4 regions of the Halomonas sp. KX33721 genome follow, and region 4 is predicted to be linked to each of the others. Evidence: predicted binding sites of a transcription regulator. Region 4 holds the regulator's gene; each other region holds the start of a gene.
The links. The regulator sigma-54, encoded in region 4, starts transcription at its own class of promoters, with help from an activator protein. The targets are predictions, from matches to a motif close to TGGCACNNNNNTTGCTNT.

Region 1 (2,206 bases), on a different contig from region 4:
AAACGCCTCCTCGTGAAAAATAGGGTTATCGGTGGTGACATCGCTGACGACCGCCGGCTTAAAGAAAAGCCCGTCGGTTTCACCACCCACGAGTACGTTGCCCCCGGACGCTTTTGCGCGAGACAGCAGGTCACATGCGTGATCCAGTTGGCCCTTGTCAATCAATGGGCCGAGAGCGAATTCTCCACTGCGCGGGTCACCAACGCTTAAGCTGCGTGCTTTCTCTGTCAGGCGTTCGAGGAAACGATCATAGATGTCCCGCTGAACCAGAATGCGGCCGCTCGACATGCAGATTTGACCCTGATGCAGATAGGCCCCCCAAGTGGCATTACTAATGGCCAAATCTAGGTCGGCATCATCAAGTATGATCAGCGAGTTTTTGCCGCCTAGCTCCAGCGATACTTTCTTAAGCAAACGGCCCGCGGTTTCGCCAATTTTTCGTCCTGCGGCTGTCGAGCCCGTAAACTGAATCATGGCAACGTTACGATTCTCGACCAGTGCCGCCCCTGCTTCACCGCCTCCTGGCAGCATGGCAAGCACACCTTTAGGTAAGCCCGCCATCTCAAATAGACGCGCAATACTGACACCGCCACATACACTGGTGCGTGGGTCGGGTTTGAGTATGACCGCATTACCCAATGCCAGCGCAGGGGCGACCGCGCGTATAGCGAGGTACAGGGGAAAGTTAAAAGGTGATATGACGCCGACTACACCCACAGGACGACGGCGTGCAATATTGAGACGGCCAGGCGTTGAGGGCATCAGCTCTCCCGCCGCACGTGAAGGTAACGAGGCGGCTTCGTGCAGTACTTTTATTGATATCGCCACTTCAAACGCGGCCTTGGCGGGCGTTGAACCGCTCTCGTCTATGAGCCAGTGGATCAATTCATCTTGGTGCTCCTCAGCGGTACGGGCGGCTTGGCGCATGATGGCCGCACGCTCATCGTACGGGGTGTTGGCCCAAGCGGTGGCGGCTGCGTTGCTTTTTTCGGCGACGGCATCTACCTGCTCGCTAGCAGCGCTGCCGATATGGCCAAGTGTTGCGTCACTGGCAGGTGCTTTGACCGCCAATACGTCGCCGGTACCTGCTACCCACTGGCCTGTAAAGACGTGTTTTTGCCATATGGAAGGTGCCAGTAATTGTGCATCGGACATGATGTTTCTCCTTTTCAATTGACTCACGCGTGCTTCAATATCGGTACTACGCTTTTCTCTAAGTTACCCCATTGCCTTAGCCATACTTGTGGCAACAAGGCTCAGGGGGCATATGCCATTGTGTTGGCGTTGCCAGTAGGTGCGTGTTCAGAATACTTTGGCTACACGAAGATTAATGCGCTGGTCTTCCTTGAAGCCATTTTCAACATTGATGTCCTGGCCGTACTGCATCTGGAGTTGAAGAGTGGGTTGAACAAAGGTCGCGAACGTTGCCTGCCAACGACTGTTATCAAGTGCGTCGTCTTGCCGAACACCACCAACGGTCGTTTCGCCGCCGAAGGAGTGATAGTAGGAGAGGGCAAGGTGGCTTTGAGGGCTGAGTAAGTACTTGAAATGTGTCTGTAGGCTTTGGCTATCATTTTGCTCACGACGCGTACCTATAAAGTCATCGTTATCGCCGTAAGTCGCGTATTCGGCGATGATATCCAGCATAAAATCGTCACCAAGACCGGTGACGTAACCTGCTTGGAAAATGCCTTTCCAGCGATTTTCACCGACATTAATGGGGCCATTAGAGGCGTCGTACTTTCCCGCAGGCATTGAGGCAAAGGCGGAGAGACCAAACCACTTTTGTTGATCCGGGTTGTTCACTAACCACGTAGTGGCGCCGATCATGGGATCGCCCATGCCACTAGAGGAGGTCGGCTCCAGAGGGCCGAAAGGTGCTTTCAATTCAACCCTACCGAAAGGCAGTATTATCTGGGGATTGACGGTATACCCACCGATATTCAGATAGTGAATAAATCGGGCTAAACCGATACGGGTATCGAGCCCCGTATCATCGCGAAGCAAATCACCGTTCGCGTAAACTGAATCCCGGCTAGCATGCTGTAAATAAAGCAGCCCTAGCGTACTGCCTTCTGGTAGTGGTACGTAGTCACCCGGGTCTGTGGCAATTTCGGCGGCATTGGCGGTTAAAGTGGCGGTGGTGCTAAGCGTTAATGCTCCAGCCATCGCGAGAACATGTCGAATCTTTTTGCTCAGTGGGCCG
Region 2 (2,206 bases), on a different contig from region 4:
GCAAAAATACCCACCAGTACCACCCCGTAGAAACCGCAAAAGCCATGGACCGCGAACGCGCCCACAGAATCATCCAGGCCACGCTTTTCAAGAAAATTGCCCACTTTAGCCATCAAAGCGCCGCCACTGGCTGCCAGAGCGAAAGCCAAACCGGGATAGTAAAGATCCAAACCGGCAGCCACAGTGATAATGCCGCCCAGCCCGCCAGACATGGTCCAGAAGGGGTCGCGAGACACCAGATAAGCACCGATTACACCACCAGCGAAGCCCATGACGGTGTTAAAGGCAAAGGCCGAAAGATTAGTCTGGTTACCGTAAATAGTTGTCCAGCCGATGTCGCCAGTGTTGAATATGATACAGCCGCCGAGAAAGCCGAAGAAGCCGACGATGATCATCATCAGGCCAAGCAGCGACATCGGCATGTTGTGTGGTGGGATCGCCTGGGGCTTGCCGTTCTTATACTTGCCAATTCTAGCGCCCAGATTCATCACCACACCGAGGGCGAAGAACCCCGCCACCGCATGCACCACACCCGCAGCGCCCACATCGTGGTAGCCGAATTTGGTCAACAGCCAGCCGTCCGGATGCCAACCCCAAGCCCCCGCGAGGATCCATACACCTGCACCTAGGATCACTGCCAAAATAAGGAAAGCACTCAGACGGATGCGCTCAATGACTGCCCCGGAGAGAATCGAGCCAGTGGTGGCCCCAAAAAGTGCAAAAGCCGCAAAGAAAATACCCGTCCCCATATCGTTGACATCGGGACGCATACTCGCACTCCAGGGCAGCGCGGCTGACGCGTTAATGGGAATAATACCATTAGGAAAAGCGTTATAGACCCACCAGCCGACAAAATAGAAAGCAGGGATGACCGAGGCCAGCGTTAAGATGTTTTTCATTCCCGACGCCAGCGCATTCTTGGTACGTGAGGCACCTATTTCGTAGGATAAGAAGCCTGCGTGAATCATGAACATTATGGCGATACACCACCAGTAAAACACTTCTATGTTCATTGCCTGATGCATCTCGAAGATGCTTTGTAGTTCATCAGTCGTCATGTTGCTTTCCTCTTAATCAAGTGTGAAGTTAAGTAGCCTGGTCCTTGCTAACCAGATTAGTTTTTGATAAGAAAGATACTTTCCTTAAAATAGAGGCAATATATATGCCAAAAATCTACGCCTGGAAAAGAATAGGAAAGTTACGCTTTAACGTGATGTTTTATTGAAGTTAAGTGCCATGTTTTAAAATACTCTTTTGAAATATAAAAACATGACAGAAATTCTCATTGTTCCGCGGTTTAATATTGATGCGTTATACACAATCAATGCACTTCAATAGCGCTCAACTGCGGACGCGGGTACGCTCCTTGTCATAGAACGGTAAGGCAACCACTTCGGCGGGCAAACGTTTCTGCTGACCATCAAGGCGGCCCACTTCCAGCGGAGTACCGGGCTTGGCAAAATCTGGCGCCAGACGGCAAAGAGCAATCGATTGTTTTAGCAATGGCGACTGCGTCGCACTTGTCACCCCCCCAACCGGGAAGCGCCCATGAAAGATTTGATCGCCATGACTTACCAGCTCCGTACTATCGATTACCAGCCCCATCAGCTTGTGACGGCTTTCGGGAGCCTGCCGCGCCATGGCCTCGCGACCCACAAAATCCTCTTCTTTGGTTTTCATTGGAACGGTGAAGCCGATACCTGCCTCGAAAGGATTGGTTTCCGGGCAAAATTCATGGTCTGCGAAGACCAGACCCGCTTCGATGCGCAACATATCTAGCGCATCTAAGCCAAGAGGTGCCAGCCCATAGGGTTGCCCAGCTTTCCAGACCGCATCCCAGAGGCGTTCGCCATGGTCAGGATGGCACCAGACTTCAAAACCAAGCTCTCCGGTGTAGCCGGTTCTGGATACCATGAGCGGCACGCCGTCCGCCCCACCCAGCCGTCCGATCATGAAGTGGAACCAACCGAGCTGTGCCACGCTGGGCTGGGTCTCAGCATTCCACACCAGCTGGCTAAGCAACTCACGGCTGTGCGGCCCTTGGATGGCCAGATTATGAAGTTGTTGGGTGGATTCCCGAACGCTTACTTGGTACCCCTGGCGGGTCGCCAACTCGCGCAACCAAGTACCGCTATAAGCATCCCCACATATCCAGCGAAAGGCTTGCTCGCCCATCCGAAACAGCGTGCCATCGTCGAGCATGCCG
Region 3 (2,206 bases), on a different contig from region 4:
AAGATTGCGGAGCTGCGTGAGATCACCGATTGGCAGGTGCCTATCTATATTAAAGTGGGTGCCACGCGTACCTATTATGATGTCAAGCTCGCCGTTAAAGCGGGCGCCGATGTGGTGGTGCTCGACGGCATGCAGGGGGGGACGGCAGCCACCCAGGATGTCTTCATCGAACACGTAGGCATCCCCATCATGGCCGCTATTCCTCAAGCTGCTCAGGCACTACAGGAAATGGGCGTGCACCGCGAAGTGCAACTCATTGTATCCGGAGGCATCCGCAATGGCGCTGATGTTGCCAAAGCCATTGCGCTGGGTGCCGATGCCGTGGCAATCGGTACCGCGGCGTTGATCGCCCTGGGCGATAACCACCCACGTTTCGAAGCAGAATACCAAAAGCTGGGTTCAGCGGCTGGCTATTACGATGATTTCCAGGAAGGCAAATGCCCTGCGGGTATTTCCACCCAGGATCCCGAACTAAGTATGCGTCTTGACCCTGTGGCTGCTGGAAAGCGACTAGCCAACTATCTGCGGGTAATAACGCTAGAGGCGCAAACACTAGCAAGAGCCTGCGGAAAATCCCACCTGCATAACTTAGAGCCGGAAGATTTGGTTGCCTTGAATATCGAGGCGGCGGCAATGGCCCGAGTGCCGTTGGCAGGAACCAATTGGGTGCCTGGACAGCAGTTTTAGGTATATAGGGGTTACATATTTCACGACCTCCACCATAACGGTGGAGGGTTCTGGGGCTTAATTAAAAACAGTTCGATGAGTGGGTCAAATCAACGCTCTATTTTGCCTTTTTTTTATTCGCATATAAATAATAAGATTTATAATTTAAAAGCTATTTTATTTCTATTCGGTGGCGCACTAAAAAGCTTCTTACTAACATTAAGCTGCACTTTAAAAGTGCCCTTATAAATTCCATATAAATGCTAAGCTATTTGAAATAAATATAATTTTTATTATTGGCATGAAAAATGCATTGTTTTTAGTAATTAAAATTACCCTTAGACGTCATGTTGATACTTAATTAACGCCATCAGTAAATTCATAGCTTCATATTTAAAATAATCTGTGTCTATTAAGAGGATGGATGCAATGCAATATAACGTTTTTCCTGCTGATAACACGATAAAAAGTAGGCCAGTATATGTGGCGCCAGAATGCCCGGCAACGGCGAATCGCTACATATGTCTGGCACAACCCAGTGCCGTGGGCCTAATCATGGCGCATTTGGCGCCAGTCAATAAGCACCTCACCCCCGTTCACTTGATTGTTTGCACCGACAAGACAAGCGCTGATCAGGGCGCGATAACGCCAGAGCTGGATGACGTGCCGTACCAAACCTGTGGTCGAGATGCCTTGCCAGCTATGTTGGCAGCTCAGTTGAATGAATTGACCTTGGGGTGTCACGTCATTGCGGCTGGCAGCGAAGCGTTTATGTGGGATGTGCATGCCTTGGCAATGGCACAAGGATTACTGGACGCAGAAATAACGCTGCTACCTTCAGAGGACAAACACCGTCGCGTTTTTTGTGCGCATTGTCGTTTCTTGAGCGAGCCCGTCAGGGTGTCGCCTATGCAGTGTCAGGGGTGCGGGCTCACGCTGGAAGTTCGCGATCATTTCTCGCGCCGTCTGGGCGCCTATCTGGGAGTGTGTATCGATGCCGAGGTGCCTGGCGAGGTTCCCAGTGAGGAGGTGTTGGACTAATGAATGACTTGATTCCGGTTCGTGTCGTTGAGGTGGAGCAGATCAGCGCTATTATCAAGCAGTTTGCTTTCGTTAGTGATGAGCAGCCACTACCGCCATTCTCCGCAGGCAGCCACGTAGTTGTGCATATGGAAGGTGAGCAAAAGCGCTTCCGCAACGCCTATTCCCTGATCAGCAATCCGGCTGAAAGTGAGCAATATCGGATCGCCGTGCGATGGCAGGAGTGTTCCCGTGGGGGCTCTCAGTTTATGCACAGCAAGGTTCGCGAAGGTGATCGGTTGTTCATTTCGCCACCCGCCAATATGTTTCTGCCCCATTGGCAAGCACGGCATAACGTATTGATTGCCGGCGGGATTGGCATAACGCCGTTTCTATCTTATGCGTACGAATTTGAGCAACGTCAAACGTCCTTTGAGGTGCATTACGTTTATCGAAACGCCGATACGGGCGCTTATCGTGGGGCATTGAAGGAGCGTCTTGGCGACAGGCTTCACTGTTA
Region 4 (2,206 bases):
CTCCAGCACCCGTTTTTTGCTGCCCCCGGGAACGTCATAAAGCACGCGCTCCGGGGGGAGGATGGTTTCCAACGTCATTGAGTTAACGCACACCAGCGCCCTGGGCGCGAGCTTGTGCTTTTTCCTTATGTTTAACGAGTTGACGATCGATTTTGTCTGCTAGCGCATCAATAGCGGCATACATGTCGTTATCAAGCGCTTCGGCGTGAAGGTCTGCACCGGCAGCGTGCAGTGTGCAGGCTGCTTGCTGGCGCTCCTTCTCAACAGATAAGGTCACTTGCACCGTGGTAATGTTGTCGTAGTGGCGTTCAACGCGCTGCAGCTTTTCGTTAACGTAGTCGCGCAAGGCGTCAGTCAGTTCAACGTGATGACCAGTGATGTTTACTTGCATTGACGTGCTCCTTATCCATCGGACTGTACTTCGATTGTAACCCTTTTTACGCTATTGCAAAGCCCTTGCGTTGAGTTTGTTCATACGTACCGCTTAACTAGCGTAAACGGCGGCGCTCACTTGACGAGGGAATGCCCATTGACTCCCGATATTTTGCGACAGTACGCCGTGCAACGCTAATGCTCTCCTCTTCAAGCAGAGTCACCAAGCGGCTATCGGAGAGCGGTTTTCCTGAGGGCTCATCCTGAATCAGCTTTTTGATGCGGGCGCGAATGGCTGTGCTGGAGTGGCTGTCGCCGCCGTCTTGGCCGCTTACCTGGCTTGAGAAGAAGTACTTAAGCTCGAAAACGCCCCGCGGCGTGTGAATAAATTTCTGCGTGGTCACACGAGATATGGTGGATTCGTGCATCTCTACCGCTTCAGCAATATCCGCTAAAATCAGCGGTTTCATTGCTTCTTCGCCATGCTCCAGAAAGCCAATTTGGCGTGCAATAATTTCACGCCCAACTCGTAGCAGCGTGTCATTGCGACTCGATAAGCTTTTGATCAGCCAGCGGGCTTCTTGGAGGTGCTCTTTGAGGAACTGGTTGTCTTGGCTTTTGTCTGCGCGTTTGATCAAGCTGGCGTAGTCGGGCTGTATACGCAAGCGTGGTAGTGCTTCTGGATTGAGCTCTAAATGCCAACCTTCATTGTCGTGCCGAACGACTAGGTCGGGGGTGATGTAGCTGTCGTCGGTAACGCCATAGGTGCTCCCAGGGCGTGGGTCAAGGCTGCGAATTAAACGGATGACATCGTCAAGCTGCTCGTCATCAAGGCTTAAACGGCGCTTGAGAAGCCGCATATCGTCTTTGCCTAATGCTTCCAAAAACTGGCGAACCAGCCGTTTGGCGGGCATTAGCAGAGGGGTGTCCTCAGGTAGTGAGGCGAGTTGCAGCATCAGGCATTCACGCAGGTCTCGGGCAAAGACGCCGGTGGGCTCAAATTGCTGCAAGCGCAGCAGGGTATTTTCCACTTCCCGCTGGCTTAAGCTGTCATGGCCTTGGGCTTTTAATCCTTCCCGAATGTCATTAAGCGGCTGGGTGAGATAGCCGTTGGCATCCAGCGCATCAATCAGGCTTTCCGCGATGGCGTATTCTCGCGGGCTAAAGTCTGTCATGGCCAGTTGCCATAGCAGGTGGCCATGTAGGCTTTGTCCAGCGGCTTGGCGTTCGAAGTCGGGGCCTTCACTGTTGCCACCCAGGCTGCCTATGTCTTGATAGGTATCTGACCAGTCACTGTCGACGGAGAGTTCGTTGGGGATGCTCTCGGACCACTCAGCCTCTTGAGGCTCACTGACAGCCTGCTCGCCAAACTCATCTTCTTGCTCAAGCATGGGATTGGCATCTAGCGCTTGCTGAATTTCTTGACGAAGGTCCAGCGTCGATAGCTGAAGCAGGGCGATAGCCTGCTGCAGCTGAGGTGTCATGGTCAGCTGTGTGCCGATACGCAATTGGAGAGAAGCTTTCATGACCATCTGAGAACCACTCGTTAATCAGAAAGCTCCACCCTAGAGTGAGTTATGGCTTGGTGCAAGTGCAATAAGCATGCCACTAAAAGAAATGCTTCTGCAGGTCACTGTTTAAAGGCGGAAATCAGCGCCTAAATAGACATCTCGAACCTTCTGGTTGTTGAGGATTTCCTGGGCGTTTCCACTGGCAATGATGTGACCGTCGCCAACAATGTAGGCAATATCACAAATATCCAGCGTTTCACGAACGTTATGGTCGGTGATCAATACACCAATGTGGCGTTTCTTTAACGCTCGAATGATAGCTT

Region 1: a site for sigma-54 is predicted at 1,232-1,249, ahead of A3220_RS15360 (benzaldehyde dehydrogenase). Genes of this name have one in related genera too.
Region 2: a site for sigma-54 is predicted at 1,151-1,168, ahead of A3220_RS00045 (ammonium transporter). Genes of this name have one in related genera too.
Region 3: a site for sigma-54 is predicted at 964-981, ahead of A3220_RS00130 (dimethylamine monooxygenase subunit DmmA family protein). Genes of this name have one in related genera too.

The regions. Positions count from the first base shown of each region.
Region 1 is NZ_LVIA01000047.1:6,295-8,500, forward strand. Features, by position in the region: gene A3220_RS15360 (benzaldehyde dehydrogenase) at 1-1,155, opposite strand, end outside; gene A3220_RS15365 (transporter) at 1,303-2,206, opposite strand, start outside.
Region 2 is NZ_LVIA01000001.1:8,110-10,315, reverse strand. Features, by position in the region: gene A3220_RS00045 (ammonium transporter) at 1-1,058, opposite strand, end outside; gene A3220_RS00040 (aminomethyltransferase family protein) at 1,342-2,206, opposite strand, start outside.
Region 3 is NZ_LVIA01000001.1:30,844-33,049, forward strand. Features, by position in the region: gene A3220_RS00125 (glutamate synthase-related protein) at 1-687, shown strand, start outside; gene A3220_RS00130 (dimethylamine monooxygenase subunit DmmA family protein) at 1,222-1,707, shown strand; gene A3220_RS00135 (PDR/VanB family oxidoreductase) at 1,707-2,206, shown strand, end outside.
Region 4 is NZ_LVIA01000012.1:24,619-26,824, forward strand. Features, by position in the region: gene ptsN (PTS IIA-like nitrogen regulatory protein PtsN) at 1-78, opposite strand, end outside; gene raiA (ribosome-associated translation inhibitor RaiA) at 83-391, opposite strand; gene A3220_RS04245 (RNA polymerase factor sigma-54) at 489-1,904, opposite strand; gene lptB (LPS export ABC transporter ATP-binding protein) at 2,010-2,206, opposite strand, start outside.